2 regions of the Trichocoleus sp. DQ-A2 genome follow, and region 1 is predicted to be linked to the other one. Evidence: riboswitches for the same ligand, from Rfam matches in the RefSeq annotation. Region 1 holds a riboswitch; the other holds the start of a gene.
The links. Region 1 has a riboswitch for cyclic di-AMP ahead of ntrB (nitrate ABC transporter permease). Riboswitches for the same ligand answer to the same signal wherever they lie in the genome.

Region 1 (6,152 bases):
TGCCAGAGAAATGTCGAATGTTCTCCTGGACGTTTGGGAATGTTGTCAGGGATATCGAAGAAAATTGTAGTGTCCTCGGCTTTCGCAATCCGAGCTTTACCATCAAAACCGCCATAATTGTAGTCGCCAATAATTGCGGGACGAGTAAATTTGGGTTTAGCACCTGTAAAGGAACGCTCGGAAATAAGTGTTGCTACTTCTTCGCGGTTTTCAGGCTTGCTGCAATACTGGCAAGCTTCAATCATCGCTTTGACGAGGGAACGATAAGTTTTGGGATTTTTTTGGATGAAAGATTCCATCACACCCAGCAGTCGATCTGGGTGTCCCAACCAAATTTCTTTGCCTTGAGCGAAGGTAAAACCAACACCTTCATTTCCGGTAATTGCGCGGGTATTCCAAGGTTCTGCCACCATGTAGGCTTGCATCGCTCCTATCCGCACGTTCGTCACCATTTGCGGTGGGGGAACGATGATGACGCGAAACTCTTTCAGGGGATCGACTCCGGCGGCGGCGGATAGGTAGCGGACGAAGTATTCGTAAATGGCAGAACTGAGGACAACTGCCCAAACTCGTTGTTCTCGCGGCTGTTTGTCAAAGTAGCTGCGGAAATCCTTCCCAAATGCTTCTAAATCACCGTTATACTCCCGCCAGGGACGCAAACCTGCTTCCCACATTTTCCGGTTCATCGTCATGGCGTTGCCATGTCGGTGAATGGTCATGGCGGCGCAGAGAGGGGCATGGCGTGCGCCTTCAGCACCGATTCTGGCGTTGGTGACGGCACCGGAGACTACGGGGGCGGCATCAGTACGACCAAAAATTACGCCGTCACGAGAGGTTGCCCAGCTAGCTTCCCGGTTAAGTTGGACGTTGAGACCGTACTTGCGGAAAAATCCTTTTTTCCAAGCGATCGCAAACGGCGCACAATCATTCACCGGCACATAGCCAACAATCAGATCGGGTTTTTCTAACGATCCTGGCTCTACGACTTGTTTGATGGATGCGGATTCTTCAGTGAGTCCTTTCGCTGAGCGATCGCCGCTAATCGCACAAGATGATAGTGCCATTCCTGCTGCTGTGGCACCCATACCCTCCAGAAATTTTCGTCGCGTCCAGTTTGTGGTGTCACTCATAATTCGTCCTTGCGATCCATTTCCACTCAGCTCAAGCCACTAGGTTTGAGCGATTACTGCTCATGAGTTCTCTGAAAAAATTGACGCCGTAGGTACTACGTCTGGCAACCCACTCGTTTGAGCGGTCAGCGTTACCACGACGCCCGTGAGTCTCGCTCACACTAGCGATTTCTGTTAGAGCAGAATCATCCCTACTCAACAGAGGTTTACAGAAAATTATTAGACAGAGGTTGCCCTAGGGCGACGGTGAGTAACCAAAGCTTCAACTTTGCCTAGGGCGTAGTCCAGCAGTAGTCCTGTCAGCCCAATCACTACCACTGCCAAAAATACTGAGCTTAGGTTTAAGCGACTCCATTCATCCCACACAAAAAACCCAATCCCGATGCCGCCTGTGAGCATTTCTACAGCGACAATGACCAGCCATGCAATCCCCAAACTAATCCGTAAACCAGTGAAGACATAAGGCAAACTCGCAGGCCAAATAATCTTGGTAATTCGTCGCCAACGGGGCATTTCTAGCACCCTTGCTACATCGAGGTAATCTTTGGAAACGCTAGAAACACCGAGAGCAGTGTTAATAATTGTGGGCCATAAAGAGGTAATGAAGATAACAAAAATTGCTGACGGATCTGCTAGGTTAAAAATTGCTAAAGCAATGGGCAACCAAGCTAGCGGCGATACCGGCTTGAAAATCTGAATTATGGGATTGAGTGCCATCATTGCTTGCTTGGACATCCCAATCAAAAATCCAATGGGAATGGCAACAACTGCACCTAACAAAAATCCCAGCAATACTCGTCGAAGGCTTGCCAGTAGTAACCAACCAATCCCTAGATCGCCAGGACCCCGTCGGTAAAAGGGGTTCAGAATGTAGTCTAAATTCTTGACAAACGCCTCTGGTGGGGTGGGTATTAATTCATGCTTGAAAAGCGCAACAATCCACCACAAAACGATAATTCCTAAAAAACCAAGGGCGGGGAGGACGACGACATCCCGAATCAGAACGGGTTTTGCCCGTTTCCAGGCTACCTGTCCAGCAACTGCAATCGCAGACAAATTCAGCTGCAATATCATTATGAAGCTCCTCAGAGTCACTCTTCAGGTACAAGAAAGTAGAGCAGTACCAGCCGGGGACACTGATGAGTTCAGAACATTTCAAAAAATGCTGACTCTTCAGTCTCCTCTCAATGCCTACGAAGTTAGCTGACGGGCTAGAGCTGAGAGATGCTCTTCTCTAATGGATAAGGGATGAAGGATAAATAAACAGTTTTTTATTCCGCCTTACACCTCTTGCCTTACTCCTGGCAGAGATACGCCCCATTAATTGGTTCCTCCGTTCCAGCGCTTATACAGAGCGATCGCTTGCTAAGACGCTGAATTAGGCTGACTTACTCGGATTAACCGATAAGTCTAGCACGCCTTTTTAAGACAGTCCACCTTTCCGAAGACATAGCTTTCTAGCGATCGCTTCTCGATCAAATTCACAATAGTTTACGAATTTTTTGAGGCATTCTAGTGATGTTTGTATTCTGTACTACATCTTGCCTTCCTTCAACCCCATCTTTAGGTAGAAGCCGCTTGAAGCAGTCAAAGTTTATATTATCTATCTTGTTAATCAGCCAATTTTAGCGTTCGTTCAAGGCACCCAATATGATGTCAGCATTCTCCTCTTTGGTTTCTGAACCTTCCGAACAAATCCTTTGTTTTTATACAAATTGCACAAATAAGATTCAAATTGTTAAATTTGATAATACTCAAGACTTAAACTTTGAACGGATTGTTTTCCCTGGTCAACGTTTATTGTTTAAAGCCTTACCGGACTCCCAACTAGAAATACATACTAACCCAACAAAAAGTTCTACTGAAAACTTAGCTTTAATAGAAGTAATTCCCTGCGATCATCTCCGCGTACATGAAGAAATGAGCGTCTGAAAATGAAGCTTTTAACCCTTAGGGTGGCTTTTGATTAAAAATATTTTAAGAGCTTATAGGCGAAGTATTTGGGCGCGAAAATAAGAAAGACAAACAAATTAGCTACTCCCTAAACTAAGATTAGTTTAGGGAGAGCATTTGTAAACGAGTCAATAGCGCCAAAAAATGATGGATTTTAGTCAATTACTGATCGATAAATCTGCCACGATTGTAGAGAAATGGATTGAAGCTGTCCGTGCTGATAGTCGAATTGAGACCGCAGCAGAATTATCTTACAAGGGTTTGCGCGACAGCCTCCCCCGTGTCCTCAAGGCATTAGCGACTGTACTTTCTAAGTTTCAAGACAGTGATGTTCAGTCGTTAGTAGATGCAAGTTTAGAACATGGTATACTTCGGGCTGAACAAGGTTACGATCCAGTAGAAATTGTCCGCGAATATCGAATTTTACGGGAGACAATTGTTTCTACGTTAGAGGGAGAGTTGCTAGACTCATCACCGATTGAGATAATCCGAGTCATTCGTCTGATTGATACAGTAGTGGATGAAGCGATCGCTCAATGTTTTAAAAGCTACATGGATGAGCGATTGCACGAACTCCAACAGCTGCAAAGTCAGTTAAAATTGACCAATCAAGAATTAACTCGTTTGCTTCGGGCGAATAAAGATAACCTTTCTCATCTAGCCCACGAATTGAAAACTCCCCTTACTTCCATTATTGGCTACTCAGATTTATTTTTGCGCCAACAACAACGGAAGCAGGAGGAGAGTGATAACCTTCCGAATCTAGAACACATTGAGAAAGTGCTACGAAATGGACGACAGCTACTTCGATTAATCAACGATGCGTTGGAAATCTCTCGCTATGAAGCGGGGAAAATGAAATTGCAGCCATCTGTAACAGATGTACGCTCTTTAATTCAGAATATCCTGGAAATGGTAGAACCTTTGGCGGATTCCAAGGAGCTACAGATAATCGTTGATTACGATTCAGCTAGCGCCGATAGCTGTGCTGCTCTTCGAGAAGGACTACACCCAACATGCGCCCCCGATCGGGTGCTGACAGATCCCCTGAGACTACAGCAAATTATTACTAATCTCTTTAGTAACGCGATTCGTTACACCGACTCTGGAACGATTAAATTAAGCTGCCAAACGCTATCAGATAAAGAGTGGGCGATCGCTATCAGCGATACGGGAATCGGCGTTCCTCCAGAAGACCAAGCTCGTATATTTGAACCCTACTTTCGCTCTATCCCCCAAGAAAAGTCTTTCCTTCCGGAAAGTACAGGTTTAGGATTAGCGATTGTCTCGCGGTTGGTAAAATTATTACAAGGAAGAATAGAGCTAGTTTCACAAGTAGGCATTGGCTCCACCTTCACTGTCATTTTACCGTTAGCAGTGAATACTTCTGAGGAAATCGTGACGCCTTCAACAACCCAGGTATAGCACTTTCAACTAATTTTTAAAGATGAAACCCCAGACTCCTTAGAACAGTCTGGGATTTGAACTCTAAACTCGAATCAAATAGCGATGAAGCCTGTTTTCGGGAAACAACTGCTAGTTTAGGGTCAAGCAGACGACCTGCAAGACTCTCCAAAATTCTTGAACCCCTTCAAAAGCCGTAGGTGCCCGTGCGGGAGCGTAGGTGCAGCCTTGGAGAGTCAATAGAGCGAAACACTGGCTGCTGTTGGGGGTGCATCCACTTCAACCCAAGCCAGACGTAAAGATTGGTCAGCCAGCCAAAACTAACCACCTGAAATTCTCGAAGGGGTGGAGTCACGATTGAGCGCTAGGTGAATTGGAAACAGGAGGAATTTGACAAGCAGAAAACTGAGTGTTGCGATCGCTCGTAAACTTTACCATGCGATCTCTTTGCTAGCGTATGCCGCGATCGCTCGGTGGCTGCTCATCTATCTTCGATCGGCAGGCGAGTGAAAAGTTGTACTTCGCGTATGATTAGTAATCAGCTGCTTAGCACTGGGAATAATAACTTAAGAGTTGAAAGCGGTTATTTTTAAAGTGCTGAAAAAACAATTAAAAACATTTCCAGAAAATCCGAGCGGGGAAAAACCTATTCGAGCTGACTTGAATAGCCAATACCTAAGGGGGCACAAACCCAGGGGGCATACGCCGTGATTGTAGACTTGAAAGAAACTGAACTCAGGGGAGCTTTTCTCAAAGGGAAGGAGCTGAGGGGAGCAGACCTAAGAAGGGTAAACCTCAGCGAGGCGAACCTCAGTTATGCAGATCTCATAGAAGCAGACCTAACAGAGGCAAACCTGAATGGGTCAAATCTAAGTGGAGCCTGTCTCAATTTAGCAAATCTGAGCGAGGCAGACTTGACGAAAGCAGACCTGAGTGGAACCACCCTGATTGGAGCAGATTTAACAGCAGCCAACTTGAGCGGAGCCAACTTGAAAAAGGCGAATCTGGTTGGAACTAATCTGGAAAATGCTAACTTGGCTGGAGCGAACCTGGTAGGAGTGGACTTGAGCGCAGCCGAGCTAAAGGGGGCTATCCTACAAAAGGCTGTCTACAATCAAGAGACTCGATTCCCTCCAGACTTTAACCTTCAGGAAGCGGGGGCTTACTTGATTGCCTCTGGCACTTTACTCATCGGCGTCAACCTGAGTGAAGTCGATCTCAGTGGAGTTTATTTAAAGTCAGCCGACCTGAAAGCAGCAAATTTGATGAGAGCAAATCTGGTCGGCGCAAATTTGGAGAACGTTAACTTGGCGGGTGCCAATCTGGTTGGAACCGATTTGAGTAAAGCCAAGCTGAGGGGAACCATTCTAGAAAAAGCTGTCTACACGCAAGAGACTCAATTTCCCTACGAGTTTGACCCCAGTGAAGCTGGAGCTTACTTGATTGCTGCGGGTGTATGCCTGCCTGGGGTTAATTTGAGCGGAGTCAATCTGAGCGGAGCCGACTTAAGGGCGACCAATCTGCGAGGGGCAAAGTTACGAGGAGCAAACTTGAGAGGGGTAGACTTAAGCAAAGCTAACTTGAGGAAGGCTGACCTGGATGATGCCAACTTGAGCGGAGCCGACTTACGAGGGGCGGACTTTACGGGAGCCATTTTGAAGCTGG
Region 2 (6,152 bases), 210 kb from region 1:
CGACAATCCATCGATTTGGAATAAATTTGTTTAGGGTTGGGGAATAGAGTTCTTGCAAAAATATTGAGAACCTGTCCTAACTTTCGGAAACGAAGAGGGAGTCTCATTTCCTCCTTGCAAGGAACAAAGAAGATTGATTGTTTTTATTGCAAGAAACGCTTATACACTGAAAGCTCACAACGTTGGATGGAAACTCTTTTCTAGTGCCTTTTCTTGCTCGCTATCGGGATTAAAATCCCATCCCAAAGGACTCAGCACTTTTCAGGGGAAAAAATCTCAAGCGACTAGCTGCGGTTTGCTCGTAGATTCAACAGCAGCTTGGCACAGTAATTTGGTGTACAGATGGCTGAGTCGTAATGCCACGCTATTCCAGCTAAAGGCAATTTCTACCCGTTGGCGACCCATTTGGCCTAATTGGTCTCGCCAATCGGGATCGGCTAGGATGCGGTCAATCGCCTGTCCAAAGGCGACTTCATCTTTGGGAGGTACCAGTAAACCCGTTACCTCTGGCACTACGGTAAACTGCAAGCCGCCTACATTACTTGCAATTACCGGCGTCCGGGTAGCCATTGCTTCAATGGCAACTAAACCGAAGGGTTCGTAATGACTGGGGACAACACACACATCGGCAGCTGAGTAGTAGAGAGGCAAATCGTTATCTTCCACACGACCGGGGAAGCAAGTGAGATCGCCAATGCCTTCTTCAGCTACGATTTTCTCAATGCGATCGCGTTCAATGCCGTCACTCTGTCCCGGACGGCTTCCGCCTGCGATGAGGAGCTTTAGGTCGCAAGACTTGCGTAAGCTTGATTTTGCTACGGCTCTGACTAGCGTTTCAATTCCCTTGCGCCGATCGAAACGACCCACATACAGCACTACTTTGGCGTCGCTGGCAATTCCTAGCTGTTGGCGTGCTTCTTGGCGCTGAGTGGAACCAAATTTAACGATATCTGTACCGCAGGGAATCATTTCAATCTGTCCGATCGTGGAAACAAGCGATCGCATTTGATCTTCTTCTTGCGGACTGGTAGCAATCACTCGATCCACTGTTTCCAAACACGCTTTTTCAACTGCTAGCCGTGTGGAAGCGATCGCTGGAATCTCGGAAACTGTACGATACTTCACTGCACCCAGAGAGTGATATGTATGTACCTGCTTCAAAGGTTGGTGCTTTTTCAGTTCCATTCCCACCCAAGATGACAACCAATAATTGGTATGCACCAGGGTATATTGCAAACCTTCACGCTGCTGGAATGCCTGGAATTGTTCAACAAACTCTGGTAAATAGCCGAAAAGCCGATCCCGACTCATGAATTGGGCTGGCCCAGCGGCTAATCGGATTGTCTGGCAGTTAGGCGTATGCTGAACGACATCCAGTTGATCCGGAGTGCTGCGGCGAGTGAACATATCCACCTGCCAACCTTGCTCAGCGAGTGCTAATCCTACTTGACGCACATAGACATTTTGACCTCCAGCTTCTTCTTGCCCAATTTCTACCGCTGGATCGCCATCTACCGAAATTAAGGCGATACGATTTTTGTCAGTCAGTAACATCGGTTGATTTTCTCCTCATAGCTAGCGCACCTGCTTTCCTACGCCAGCAGTTGAAGCACGGCATGTGCCTCTACTCATAGTCGAGGGCAGGTACAACGAAGCGAACAGATACCAGCCAAGGACACTGATGAGATCGCGCAAATTCTACAAAATTGCTGACTCTTCAGTCTCCTCTCAATGCCGACGGAGTTAGCTGACGGGCGAGGACTGAGAGATGTCCCTCTCTGAGAAATTAAGAATGCAAAATTAAAAATTAGGATTACTATTTTTAATTTTTAATCTCTCATCGATAAGCCCCAAAATTTGGTTCCTCCGCTCCAGCTTCACCTTAATTAGATAAGGTACGTTTTTTAAAGTGAGATACTGGATTAGGCTGACTTATGTAGACTGACTGCAACCTTAACACTACAATTTAAAAATCGTCAACCTACCTTAAGATAGATGTTTTTTAATATACGATAATGATATCTATACTTACCCTCCAATCGTCAGACTTACGAGTCAAGCATTTGATGTGGGCGGATGGGGTCGATAGAGTACATTGGGCTAAGTAAAAAAACCATCAGCTAACTTTTGTTAGCGAACGTTCGCGCACGGCATTAACCTACACGACAAGAAATGCAACTCGTTATTAATAAAAGCTTTCTACATCTTTAACCTTCAGTCATTCGTTCAATATCAACCAACTCATAACTAAGAGTTAAAGACTACTAGAAACAACTCTTTAATGTTGCTATGATTCATCTAATTATAGTTTTTATAGCTCGGTGCTAAATCATTTTCAAACGCGAGATATTCGACTTATCGAAGAAGTCAGGAATCTGAACTCCTAGCTTGCAACTCAAATAGGATTGCTATAGCTACGGGATAATTAGATTAGATTTAATAACCGAATGGAATAGTAGTTGTTGAGGAAAAAAGCTCGGTTCAGCGATTAGCTGTTAGCAATTTCAGTTCCCAATCGCTAACCGCTAATCGCTAAGTGGTTTTTTTAACGACTTGCTGCCGCTTCACGAGCAGCTGCCGCTTCATCTGGGTGAATCCCCAAGCGCGTCAGATTAATCCGACCTTTGCTATCAATTTCCCGTACCTTGACAATAACTTCATCCCCGACAGCCACTTCATCTTCGACGCGACCGACTCGGTAATCAGCAAGTTGAGAAATGTGGATCATCCCTTCTTTTCCGGGAAGCACTTCCACAAACGCCCCAATCGGAATAATTCGGGTTACGCGACCGGCGTAGACATCACCCTCATTCAGCCTCCGCGTCATCCCTTGGATGATGTTGCGGGCTTTCTTCGCCTTCTCGCCATCCACTGCTGAAATCGTGATCGTGCCATCATCCTCAATGTCGATTTTGGCACCCGTTTCTTCAGTGATGCTCTTAATCATCTTGCCTCCAGGCCCGATGACCATGCCAATGAGTTCTGGCTCAATCTTGAGCGTTAGCAAGCGAGGTGCATAAGGTGACATCTCGGTGCGGGGCTGGTCAATGGTTGCCAGCATTTTCTCTAAAATGTGCAGCCTAGCGCCCTTTGCTTGCTCGACGGCTTTGGCAATGATATCCAGAGGCAGTCCGCTGATCTTCATGTCCATTTGCAAGGCAGTGATACCAGTATCGGTACCTGCCACCTTAAAGTCCATGTCACCTAAGAAATCTTCAATGCCCTGAATATCCGTCAGAATGCGAACTTCCTCGCCTTCTTTAATCAGTCCCATTGCTGCGCCACTCACCGGCTTCGCAATGGGCACGCCAGCATCCATCAAAGCCAGGGTGGAACCACACACCGAACCCATCGATGTGGAACCATTAGAAGAAAGAACTTCAGACACCACCCGAATCACGTAGGGGAAGTCTTCCTTCGGCGGTAACACTGGCACTATTGCCCGTGCGGCTAGTGCCCCGTGACCAATTTCCCGACGACCGGGTGCCCGCATCGGCTTGGTTTCCCCAACAGAAAAGGGCGGAAAATTATAGTGATGTAAATAGCGCTTTTCATCTTCTGGATGCAGGTCATCTGCGAGATCCTGGGCATCGCCTGGGGTGCCGAGAGTACAAACAGATAACACCTGGGTCAGTCCTCGGTTAAACAAACCGCTACCATGAACCCGATTGGGCAACAGACCCACGCGACAAGAGACAGGGCGCACTTCATCAAGCTTGCGACCATCCACCCGGACGCTGTCTTCGACAATCTGACGGCGCATCAGCTTCTTGGTGATGTCTTTAAAGACGTTACTCACTGCTTTAGAGTTAGCCGCAGAAGCAACTCGGATGGGGTCGTCTTCAGCTAATTCTGCGATCGCTGCCAGGATTTGTGTCTCTTTGATCTGATCTAAAAGAGCATCGCGGCTATTTTTGTCGAGTTCAAATTTGGAGAGGACTTCTTTGATTTGGGCAGTCGCGCGATCGCGAATAAAATTCTCTAGGGTCGAATCGACTTCCGGCTGGATTTCTTGAACCAATTCAATCCCCAGTGCTGCCATGAGTTCTCGCTGCGCCTCAATCAAGTCGCGCACCGCCTCATAGCCGAAATCAATCGCCTCAATGACATCCTGTTCTGGCAGCTGATTCGCTCCAGCTTCGACCATAATCACGCCATCTGGAGAGCCTGCCACCACCAGATCCAAATCCCCCGCCTCAATCTCGGCGTAGGTAGGATTGATAATAAAATCATCCCCCACCAAACCAACCCGCACCGCTGCCATCGGTCCTTGGAAGGGAATCTGTGCTAAAAGCACCGCAATTGAAGCACCTGTTACCGCCAGAACATCCGGCGGTACCTGTTCATCCATCGACAGCGTGGTTGCTACTACCTGAATGTCATCTCTCAGCCAGGAAGGAAATAATGGACGCAGGGGACGGTCAATCAAACGACCCGTGAGCGTTACTTTTTCGGGGGGACGCCCTTCTCGTCGCAAGAAACCACCGGGAATCCGACCGGCTGCATAAAGCCTTTCTTCGTAATCTACCATTAACGGCAGGAAATCAATGCCTTCTCGGCCTCCGGAGCGAGTCGCCGTGACTAAAACTGCGGTGTCTCCTGACTGAATTAAAACTGAACCCCCAGCTTGAGGGGCAAGCAAACCCACCTTCAGTCGAATATCCCGTCCATCAAAGGATATTGACTTGTCTAGCTCTACCATGCGGTACTTTGTCCTTCTATCATTTTTCTTTATCTTTCGCAATCGTAGCACTTAGGTACTGGTGGTGCCTTTAGTGTAGATGACGGCATTCCGGAGACGAGGACGGACAGAGGAGTAAGGGCGCAGAGGATCGACGATAACAACTGACGGCTGATAAATTAGCGCAAAGAGCGGTACATCTTTAGGACGTCTCCTACTCGTCCCTGAGATAGTCCATCAAATAAATGTGCAGCGCTCAGAATCCGCCCGATTCTCTCAAATATTAAAGATTGTCACAATCGGATAGAAGGCGTGTTAATTGCCAAGACAAAATTGAACATCATCGCCGTGTAACCCTTAACGGCAGCTATTTCTAGCATTGATCTCCATCAACCTACTCATGCCTTGACCCCGCTCAAGCAGGTTGTACAATAAATCCAGCATTGCAGATGTAGCTGCACCGTCCGGGAAAGTTGGGCTTGAGATAGTAAAGCTCCCAAGATTTTCATCGGCGTTGGTGGATTTAGTGTGGTTGTCGGTGGCAACAAAAGCATCGTGGGTCATCCAGTAGGCAGCAAATTCTACTTTGGATAGAGGTTTACTTTTGCGATAAGTTTGACCCTCAATAATAATCAGATTCAGTAATTCTCTGACTGCATCTTGCTCAGAAGGAAACGTCTGGTCGAGTTCGGCTTTAATCCCATTTGGCAAGAAGGTCGTTAAAAAAGTAAATAAATTTTAATTTTTAAGTAAAACTTGTAAAAAGTGATGCCTTTAATTTAGCTAAGGAAAAAGCATCGAATTATCTAATTGCTAATTTCTGCTCTAATAAACGTTAATAAATTGAGTTAATTCTCACAAAAAAAGCTTTTAAATATGGCAATTTTACACGGTAGTTGGCTCGTTCAACCTCAGGGTGGTTATCTATTTGTTTGGGGAGAAATTTGGCGACCCATGACGCCTGCGATGTCTTCTCAACCCGATACAGTGGCATCCCATCCGATGGCGATGACGCAGGTAGAATTAATCGCTTTTTTGCGATCGCGTAGTCTCCTTGGAGAATCGCGCAGCCATTCGAGAAGTCAGGCTAACGAGAAATGGCACAAGAAAGCGATCGCGCTGCCCACCCAAATAGAGGCAGGAGATCCAGTTTGCCCACTGCTATCCACCAAAATGCTTTCAGACGGTGCGGATGCTTCAACCTTATCCTTACACCTCTGGCAAGTTGAAGGGCTGTGTCTCGATCCTCTCGAAGCAATACAATTTTTGCAAGCGCTGCCCCTTGGTTCTTTTAAAACATCTGATGCTTATGTAGGGGGAGATTTACGCTTTTGGGCACAGGTTAGCCGATGGATCTTGGATCTTCTGGTGCGATCTAAGTTTTTACCAACCCTACATCGGCAGTTGGATGGTACTGTCGTCGCCGCTTGGCAACCTCTACTTGATAGTGGGTTAGATCAAGCGCGTTTGG

Region 2: another riboswitch for cyclic di-AMP. It lies ahead of NC997_RS02820 (glycosyltransferase family 1 protein); the one in region 1 lies ahead of ntrB (nitrate ABC transporter permease).

Annotation. Positions count from the first base shown of each region.
Region 1 covers NZ_JAMPKD010000002.1:77,808-83,959, forward strand. The annotation lists gene NC997_RS01820 (ABC transporter substrate-binding protein) at 1-1,130, opposite strand, end outside; gene ntrB (nitrate ABC transporter permease) at 1,350-2,204, opposite strand; cyclic di-AMP (ydaO/yuaA leader) riboswitch at 2,304-2,525, opposite strand; gene NC997_RS01830 (DUF1830 domain-containing protein) at 2,781-3,062, shown strand; gene NC997_RS01835 (ATP-binding protein) at 3,231-4,508, shown strand; gene NC997_RS01840 (hypothetical protein) at 4,675-4,842, opposite strand; gene NC997_RS01845 (pentapeptide repeat-containing protein) at 5,195-6,152, shown strand, end outside.
Region 2 covers NZ_JAMPKD010000002.1:288,362-294,513, forward strand. The annotation lists gene NC997_RS02815 (hypothetical protein) at 1-58, opposite strand, end outside; gene NC997_RS02820 (glycosyltransferase family 1 protein) at 277-1,554, opposite strand; cyclic di-AMP (ydaO/yuaA leader) riboswitch at 1,718-1,908, opposite strand; gene NC997_RS02825 (polyribonucleotide nucleotidyltransferase) at 2,546-4,702, opposite strand; gene NC997_RS02830 (hypothetical protein) at 5,039-5,392, opposite strand; gene NC997_RS02835 (SNF2-related protein) at 5,558-6,152, shown strand, end outside.